Prochlorococcus marinus XMU1412: one gene and its partner. The main gene of each other region encodes a partner of the protein of the gene in region 2 in a complex. Links are inferred from orthologs where the notes say so. Each region holds a gene or a part of one and is shown on either strand. Other genes may lie near its edges.

The links.
Region 1: the proteins of mfd (region 2) and uvrA are in contact, whole or in part, in a crystal structure (PDB 4DFC), measured with the Escherichia coli proteins. The link is inferred for Prochlorococcus marinus XMU1412 from one-to-one orthologs.

Annotation. Positions count from the first base shown.
Region 1 is NZ_JAAORJ010000004.1:632,863-636,673, forward strand. Bases 304-3,784 are described here. They hold uvrA (excinuclease ABC subunit UvrA), read right to left. Parts: upstream 3,408-3,784; coding sequence 504-3,407; downstream 304-503. Other genes in these bases: HA152_RS09920 (AAA family ATPase), read right to left, coding at 3,463-3,784. In the rest of the region: HA152_RS09910 (glycosyltransferase), read right to left, coding at 1-302; more of HA152_RS09920, read right to left, coding at 3,785-3,811. UniProt on the Escherichia coli protein: The UvrABC repair system catalyzes the recognition and processing of DNA lesions. UvrA is an ATPase and a DNA-binding protein. A damage recognition complex composed of 2 UvrA and 2 UvrB subunits scans DNA for abnormalities.
Region 2 is NZ_JAAORJ010000002.1:412,230-416,657, reverse strand. The notes cover bases 234-4,331. They hold mfd (transcription-repair coupling factor), read right to left. Parts: upstream 3,947-4,331; coding sequence 434-3,946; downstream 234-433. Other genes in these bases: HA152_RS05150 (TerC family protein), read left to right, coding at 4,021-4,331; HA152_RS05160 (hypothetical protein), read right to left, coding at 234-361. Outside these bases: more of HA152_RS05160, read right to left, coding at 200-233; more of HA152_RS05150, read left to right, coding at 4,332-4,428. UniProt on the Escherichia coli protein: Couples transcription and DNA repair by recognizing RNA polymerase (RNAP) stalled at DNA lesions. Mediates ATP-dependent release of RNAP and its truncated transcript from the DNA, and recruitment of nucleotide excision repair machinery to the damaged site.

The DNA of each region.
Region 1 (3,811 bases), on a different replicon or contig from region 2:
TGATCTAAATAAGGCCAAAGCAATTCCTTTCTTAAATATTTATTAGGTCCAAATTTGAATCTGAAAATTCTCACTCCAGGTTCTACAAATTCTTCTTCTTGAGAATATTCATCGTCTACTTTAGGGTCGTTTATTAAACGAGTAACTAAATCTACTTGATCAACTTCTGAAGTATTAGCCAAGCTTTTAATTAACTCTAAAACATATTGTGTTTGCCCTCCTGTATCTGCATCCCTGCCTAACTCAAGATTTTTAGAACGTATAAGACCATGTAAATGTAAATGTAAAAATTTCAACCTCATTCAGTAAAACCTCCGGTCAACGGCCTTTAATACAAATAAGCTGAATTTTCTAAGGAAATATTAAGAAAGCATTATGATTTGAAATTTTTTTAAAATAAAAGTTTTCAAAAAAGCAGTTATAACAAAGTTTTATACCCCTTTAAAAAAGAATTTCGTATTACTTAAATAATTAAAATACAAAGAAATACAACAAGGAATTTCTTATTTTAAAACTTTTTTAAGATATTTTGCTGTATGACTTGTAGGATTTTTAGCTACGTCCTCAGGAATACCTTCTGCAATAATTTCTCCACCTTTATCCCCTCCATCAGGTCCTAAATCGATAATCCAATCTGAACATCTAATAACATCTAAATTATGTTCAATAACAATTACTGAATTACCTTTATCTACCAGACGTTGTATTACATCCATTAATTTATGAACATCATAAAAACTTAACCCCGTTGTTGGTTCATCAATCAAATATAAAGTTTTTCCAGTAGCCCTTTTTGACAATTCCGTAGCTAACTTAACTCTTTGAGCCTCTCCACCAGATAATGTAGGAGCTGGTTGGCCTAGTTTGACATAGCCTAAGCCGACATCTACCAATGTAGATAATCTATCAGCAGCTTGAGGTATAGCAGAGAAAGTTTCTGCAGCTTGTTCGACAGTCATCTCTAAAACATCGGATATATTAAAACCTTTATATTTAACTTGAAGAGTTTCCCTATTAAAACGAGCTCCTTTACATACTTCACATTGAACATACACATCAGGTAAAAAATTCATTTCAATAACATTAACTCCCTGGCCTTTACAAGCTTCGCATCTTCCTCCTTTCACGTTAAAGCTAAATTGACCAGCCTGATAACCTCTTGCTTTTGCTTCTACTGTTGCAGTAAATATCTGCCTTATAGGGTCAAAAGCACCGGTATATGTAGCAGGATTTGATCTTGGAGTTCTTCCTATTGGAGATTGATCGATAACGATAACTTTATCAATTGCCTTTATACCCTTTAATTCTTTTACACCTTGTGGAAAAGGGACTTTTAATCCAAGAGAGTGACACAATGCAGGATGAAGTAATTCATTTATCAGGGTGCTCTTCCCACTTCCACTCACACCAGTTACAGAAACTAATCTTCCCAAAGGAAATTCCACAGAAATATTTTTTAAATTATTTTTAGAGCAATTATTTAAAATTAAACTTTTTTTTACTGATGATCTACGTTCTTTTGGAGTAGGAATTGACTTCCTACCACTGAGATAAGCTCCAGTTAATGACCTTTCTGAATTTAAGACATCTTGATAAGATCCTTTAGCAATAATTTCTCCACCATAAACACCTGCCCCAGGACCAATATCTACTAAATAATCTGCGGATTTCATAGTATCTTCATCATGTTCAACAACAACCAAAGTATTTCCCAAGTCTCTTAAGCTTTTTAATGTTTCTAATAATCTGTCATTGTCTCTTTGATGCAAACCAATACTTGGTTCATCTAATACATACAAAACGCCAGTAAGACCTGCACCTATTTGTGTAGCCAATCTAATACGCTGAGCTTCACCACCAGACAAAGTCATAGCTGGTCTATCTAAAGTCAAATAATCCAAACCTACATTAATTAAAAACTTCAAACGTAAACGAATCTCTTTTAAAACCAATTCACCTATCTGCTTTTGTTTTTCTGATAAAGATATATTTTCCTTCTTTGTCTTAGCTAAACCCATGATGCGTTCTACATGATTTAGGGTTTCAGAAACGCTTATAGAAGTTAAGTCAGTAATGTTATATGGACCAAGTTTAACTGCCAAAGCCTCAGGCCTTAATCGTTTTCCAGAACATGTCTTACAGGGAACTAATTCTAGATATTTTTCTAATTTTTGTTTAACTGATTCTCCATTTGCTTCATTCAATTGCCTTTCTAATATTGGCAAAATCCCCTCGAAAGGTCTTTCAAAACCACTAGAAGTTTTAAAACGACTATCAGCTTGGATTAATATTGGCTTATCTGATCCCAAAAGTAGAACTTTTTTTTGCAAATCACTTAAATCTTTCCAAGGAGTTTTTAATTCAAAACCATAGGCTTGTCCCACAGAATAAAGTAAAGAGAAATAATAAGTATTATCTTTTTCACTCCAAGGAGCTATTGCAGCATAAACAGGTAATGTTTTATCAGGTATAACTCTATCCGCAGTAAATTTTTTTAAATAGCCAATCCCATGACAATCTGGACAAGCGCCATATGGGCTATTAAAAGAAAACAATCTAGGAGAAAGTTCTTCAACAATAGAGCCATGTACAGGACATGCATAGTTTTCTGAGTAAAGTTTTTCTCTCTCTAAGTTAGAAGGTAAGTTTTCTCCTTTTTTTGGAACAACTTCTACTATTGCTAAGCCATCGCCTCTTTTGAGACAAGTTTGTAGAGAATCATTTAATCTTTCTTGTATTCCTTCTCTTGCAATTAATCTATCAACTACTACTTCAATATTATGAATTTGATTTTTATCTAATTCAATACTATCAGCAAGTTCTCTCACCTCTCCGTTAATTCTTACCCTAGCGAATCCTTCAGCAGCTAATCCACTTATTAATTTTGTATGTGTTCCTTTTTTACCTCTTACAACAGGAGCCAACAATTGGTACCTCGTTCCTTCTGGTAAGAGAAGAATTTGATCAACCATTTCATCAATTGTTTGAGGCGCAATTGGAATCCCGCAGTGGTGACAATGCGGCTCACCAGCACGACCAAACAATAATCTTAAATAATCTTGTATCTCTGTTACTGTTCCGACTGTTGATCGAGGATTATGACTTGTAGATTTTTGGTCAATTGAAATAGCAGGTGATAAACCTTCAATGTTATCAACATCTGGTTTATCTACTTGACCCAAAAACTGCCTTGCATATGCCGAGAGGCTCTCAACATATCTTCTTTGACCTTCAGCAAAAATAGTATCAAAAGCTAGAGAACTTTTACCACTTCCACTCACACCTGTAAAAACTATAAATTTGTTCCTAGGTAGAGAAATATCAATATTTTTTAAATTATGCTGACGAGCGCCCCTGATATTAATTGAGTTATCTTCTCCGAAACTACTAACAACTTTATTAACCATGTTTAAATCTAAATTAATGGTTCAAAGAAGTTATTATAGTAGAATTTTTTCTATTTTAAGCAGCTAGACGATCAAGAAGTCTAGAAGCATATTCGCTTACTTCGCAAGAACCTCCCCCTATAAGTTCTACTAATTCATTTTTTCTTTGATTTTTTGTAGTTAGTTTTGCAATCGAAGTAAAAGTTATTCCATTAATTACGTTTTTATTAACTTTAAAATGAGCTAATCCACTAGCAGCTAAAAAAGGCTGATGTGTAATACATAAAACTTGTTGATTTTTAGAAATTTCATTTATCAACTCAACCAAAGAAAATAGAGATTTCCCACTTAAACCACTATCAATTTCATCTAAAAAGAAAGTATTGGGTTTTTTAGAAATACTAGATTTAATAGCTAGCAAAAAT
Region 2 (4,428 bases):
TGCTCTTACAAAATTTACCATCTACACTTAATAAATCTTTTTATTTATTAATTGATCTCTTTTCATACCTCTATGAAATATTTTTGTTGATTTTTATTTTTGCCTCTTCTTTTATTGCTCTTATTTTAATGATGGGTTCTTTTTATAGGTTGTTTAAAGTTTCAAAGAGAAAGTCAAAACAAATTATTTATAAATAATTTTAAATAGGCTGCATTAGACCACCGCTTCCTGAATCAGAATCATCATCATCATTTTCTGTTTCTTCTCCAAATAATGCAAATATACCAAGTACAATTGATGAAAGTATGATAGTTAAGGGTAAAATCGGTGTTTGGATTCCGACGTCTATATATTCACCCATAAAATAAATAAATTTTTATAAAGCTAACCGAAATCAAACAAATTCGCGGATTTTAAAGAATTATTTAATAATTTATTCTCTTTTCAAAAGTTCTTTATCGAAATTCTTTATTTCTTTTTCAAAAGACAGGAACCATAACATTAGTTGATCAATTTGATTTTGAATTTCAGTTGCACCTAAACCCCTTATAGTAATGATGGATAATTGTTCGCCTTCATTAAAAATAAATTTATTTTGAACACTACTTGCCAATGAATTTTTAAGAATTTTAAAAGTAGAATTTTTTAATTTTGTCTCTATCACGATGTTTGGCTTTTTTAGCTTTATCTTATTAAAACCACATTTTTTAGCTAGTAATTTTAGTCTCATTATCATAATTAAGGACTCAACAGGTTTGGGCAAATTTCCATATCTATTCACCCAGTCCGTAGCTAATTCAGTTAATTCATCATTATTTGAACATTCAGTAGCAGATTTGTAAGCCTCAAGCTTCTCTTCTCTGTTTAATATCCATGTTGCAGGTATGAATGCATTTATAGGCAGATCAATTTGAGTGTCGTTAACCTCGGGTATTTCTTGCCCACTTATTTCTGAAATAGCCTCATGGAGCATTTCTATATATAAATCATATCCAATAGCATTAACCTTTCCACTTTGTTCTTCTCCTAGTAAGCTGCCAACACCTCTTATTTCCATATCTTTCATTGCAAGTTGGTATCCACTTCCTAGTTCTGAAAAGTCTTTTATCGCTTTCAATCTTTGTTTTGCTGCGTCATTGATTTTATTTATATTTGGATAAAATAGCCAAGCATGTGCTTGTACACCGCTTCTACCAACTCTTCCTCTAAGTTGATAAAGTTGTGAAAGGCCAAATTTGTGAGAATCTTCAATAATGATTGTATTAACTTTAGGGATGTCTAATCCACTTTCAATTATCGTTGTGCATATCATTAAATCTACTTCTCCATTATTAAAAGCAATCATTGCATTCTCAAGATCTGTTTCGTTCATTTGTCCATGTGCAACAATAAATTTTAAGCTGGGAAACATATTTTTTAATTTGTTTACAGCTTGATCAATATCAGAAATTCTTGGAAGAACATAAAAAATTTGACCTCCCCTATCAAGTTCTTGATTAATTGCAGTTCTTATAACATCCATATCTATTTCAGATAAATATGTTTTTATTGATCTTCTTGATGGAGGAGGAGTATTTAGTAAACTCATTTGTCTTAGGCCAGATAAGCTCATATAAAGTGTTCTTGGAATTGGAGTTGCCGAGAGAGTTAAAACGTCTATGTTGGTTTTGATTTTTTTAATTTTCTCCTTTTGCTTTACTCCAAATCTTTGTTCTTCATCAATAACAAGTAATCCTAGGTTTTTGGTTTCTATCTCTTTTCCTAATATTTGGTGTGTTGCTACAACTAAGTCAATTTTATTATTTTTCAAACCTGCATAGATTTCTTTTCTTTCACTAACGGTTTTGAATCTATTGAGTAATGATACTTTTATTGGGTAAGGTGAAAATCTATTGTTTATTGTTCTCCAATGTTGCTGTGCAAGGATCGTTGTGGGTGCTAGTAATATTACCTGTTTGCCTGATGTAATAGCCTTAAAAATAGCCCTAACAGCGACTTCTGTTTTGCCAAATCCTACATCTCCACAAACTAGCCTGTCCATTGGCTTATCGCTTTCCATATCAGATTTTATTTCTTCTACAGCAGTAATCTGATCAGGTGTTGGTTGATAAGGGAATGATTCCTCTAATTCATCTTGCCAAGGACCATCTTCTGGGTAAATGTACCCCTTTAATTTTTCTCTCTTTGCATAAAGTTTTAAAATATCTACAGCAACTTTTTTGATTTGTTTCTTATTTTTATCTTTTATTCTTTCCCATTCTGTCCCTCCTAATTTATTTATTTTTGGCTTTATTTTTCCGCTTGATCTATATCTGTTAACACTACCAAGTTGATCAGCTGAAACACTTATCTTCCCATCCTGATACTGAATGACTAAATAATCTCTTGCATCTCCAGTTATATTTATTTTTTCTATTTTCAAAAATTTTCCTATTCCATGATTTTTATGAACTATAAAATCACCAGGACTAATCTTATTTACATTTATATTTGAATTGACACTTCTTTTTTTTCTTCTTATGAATACATTATTAAAAAGAGATTGTTGTGAAAATAATTCTTTATCTGTTATGAGGACAACTTTCCATATCGGGAGATAAAAACCCTCGATTTCATAATTGTTCTTATTTTTTAAAATCATAGGAGTTGAACTATTAATTGACTTAAATGCTTCATCAATATCATTAGGATTTTTTAAAAAGTTTGTATTACATTCGTGCTCAAAAAGTAAAGTCCTAGTTCTCAATGGCTGTGCTGATAATATCCATACTTTTTCATTATTTTTTATATTTTTATTTATATCATTAGATAATTTTCCTATATTTTTAGAGTATGAATTTAATCTTTTATCGTTTAACAAAAACTTATTATCATTATTGACTTTAGATTCAAATTCATAAAATTTTATTAAATTAAACTTTTCTAGTGAATTTAATATTGCATCAAACTTTAAATGCAAATTAGGTTTAGCCTCTAAATTAATGTCATTATTTTTAAGGTTCTCATTTAATTCATACGCACAACTATCAAAATTACTTTCTGAATCTAGATACCAATTATTTGCAAATTTTTTACAATCTTCTAATTCATCAATTACAAGAATTGTTTCACTATTTATAAAATCTATTATATTTGAGGGTTCTTTTTCAATTATTCCTAAATAACGATCAAGATTATTATTATTATTTATATCTTCTGAATTAAAAATACTGTTCTTAGATAAATTATTTAACTTATCTTTTATTAGCAAATCAAATCCAGCCTGTATTATTTCAATATTATTGATACTTTCTAATGTTTTCTGTGTATGGGGATCATATTCTCTTATTTTCTCAATTACATTATCAAAAAATTCTAATCTTATAGGAAACTCATTATTTACAGGATAAATATCTATTATTTCTCCTCTCCTACTCCAGAAACCTTCTGTTGAAGTTGCATTATCCTTCGTATAACCCAATAAAGTAAGTTTATTTGCTAATTCTTGAATCTCGATTTGAATCCCTTTTTGCAATTCTAACTTGTTTTCAATTAATAAGTTTTTATTAATTAGATGAGGTTGTAGTGATCTCTCTGTTGATATAACAATATTTAGTTCTTTTTTCTCTTCATTTAATAATTTAGATAAAACAGTAAGCTGAGTAAATTCAATCTCTTTGGATTTATTAATTGATGCATATGGTAGATGTTCCGTTGGTGGATAATATAAAACTGCTTTATCATTTATACTTTCAAAATAACCAATCCATTTGTAGGCAATTTCTTCATTAGGACAAATTAATAATATATTTTTTTTCTCTTTTTTTGCGATGCCATCTAAGATTATTGATTTTGCATATCTACTTGAACCAACAATATTTAATTCATTATTTTTTGATATTCTTTTTATTAATTCAGAAGTAATTTGTGAGTTAGAAATATAATCAACTAAGGTATTTAAACTCATTTATAGTTATCAATCTTGATTACAAATATCGGATACATTATATTAGATTTTATAATGATTGTGAATAATATTTGATGGATTCAGTCGCAATAAATTCTTTTATACCCACACTAGATCAAGTAGACAGTTGGTACGAAATCTTTACACTTTTACCAATATTAATTGCTCTAGAATTATTATTATCTGCAGATAATGCTGTCGCACTAGCTTCTCTTACTAAATCCCTCGACAGTTCAGAATTAAGGTCAAGAGCCTTAAATATTGGTATAACAATATCTTTATTATTTAGAATTATTCTCATCATATTATCTAATGTTCTTTTAAAGTTTATTCTTATTAGAGTTTTTGCTGGTTTTTATTTAATATACTTATTTTTCTCTAATGTTTTTTTAAATTCAGATATAGAAAACGATGAAAATGGGACAGATAATAATAGAAATAATTTTAGGTTCTTAAGGGTCGTAGCGCTTCTGTCAATTACT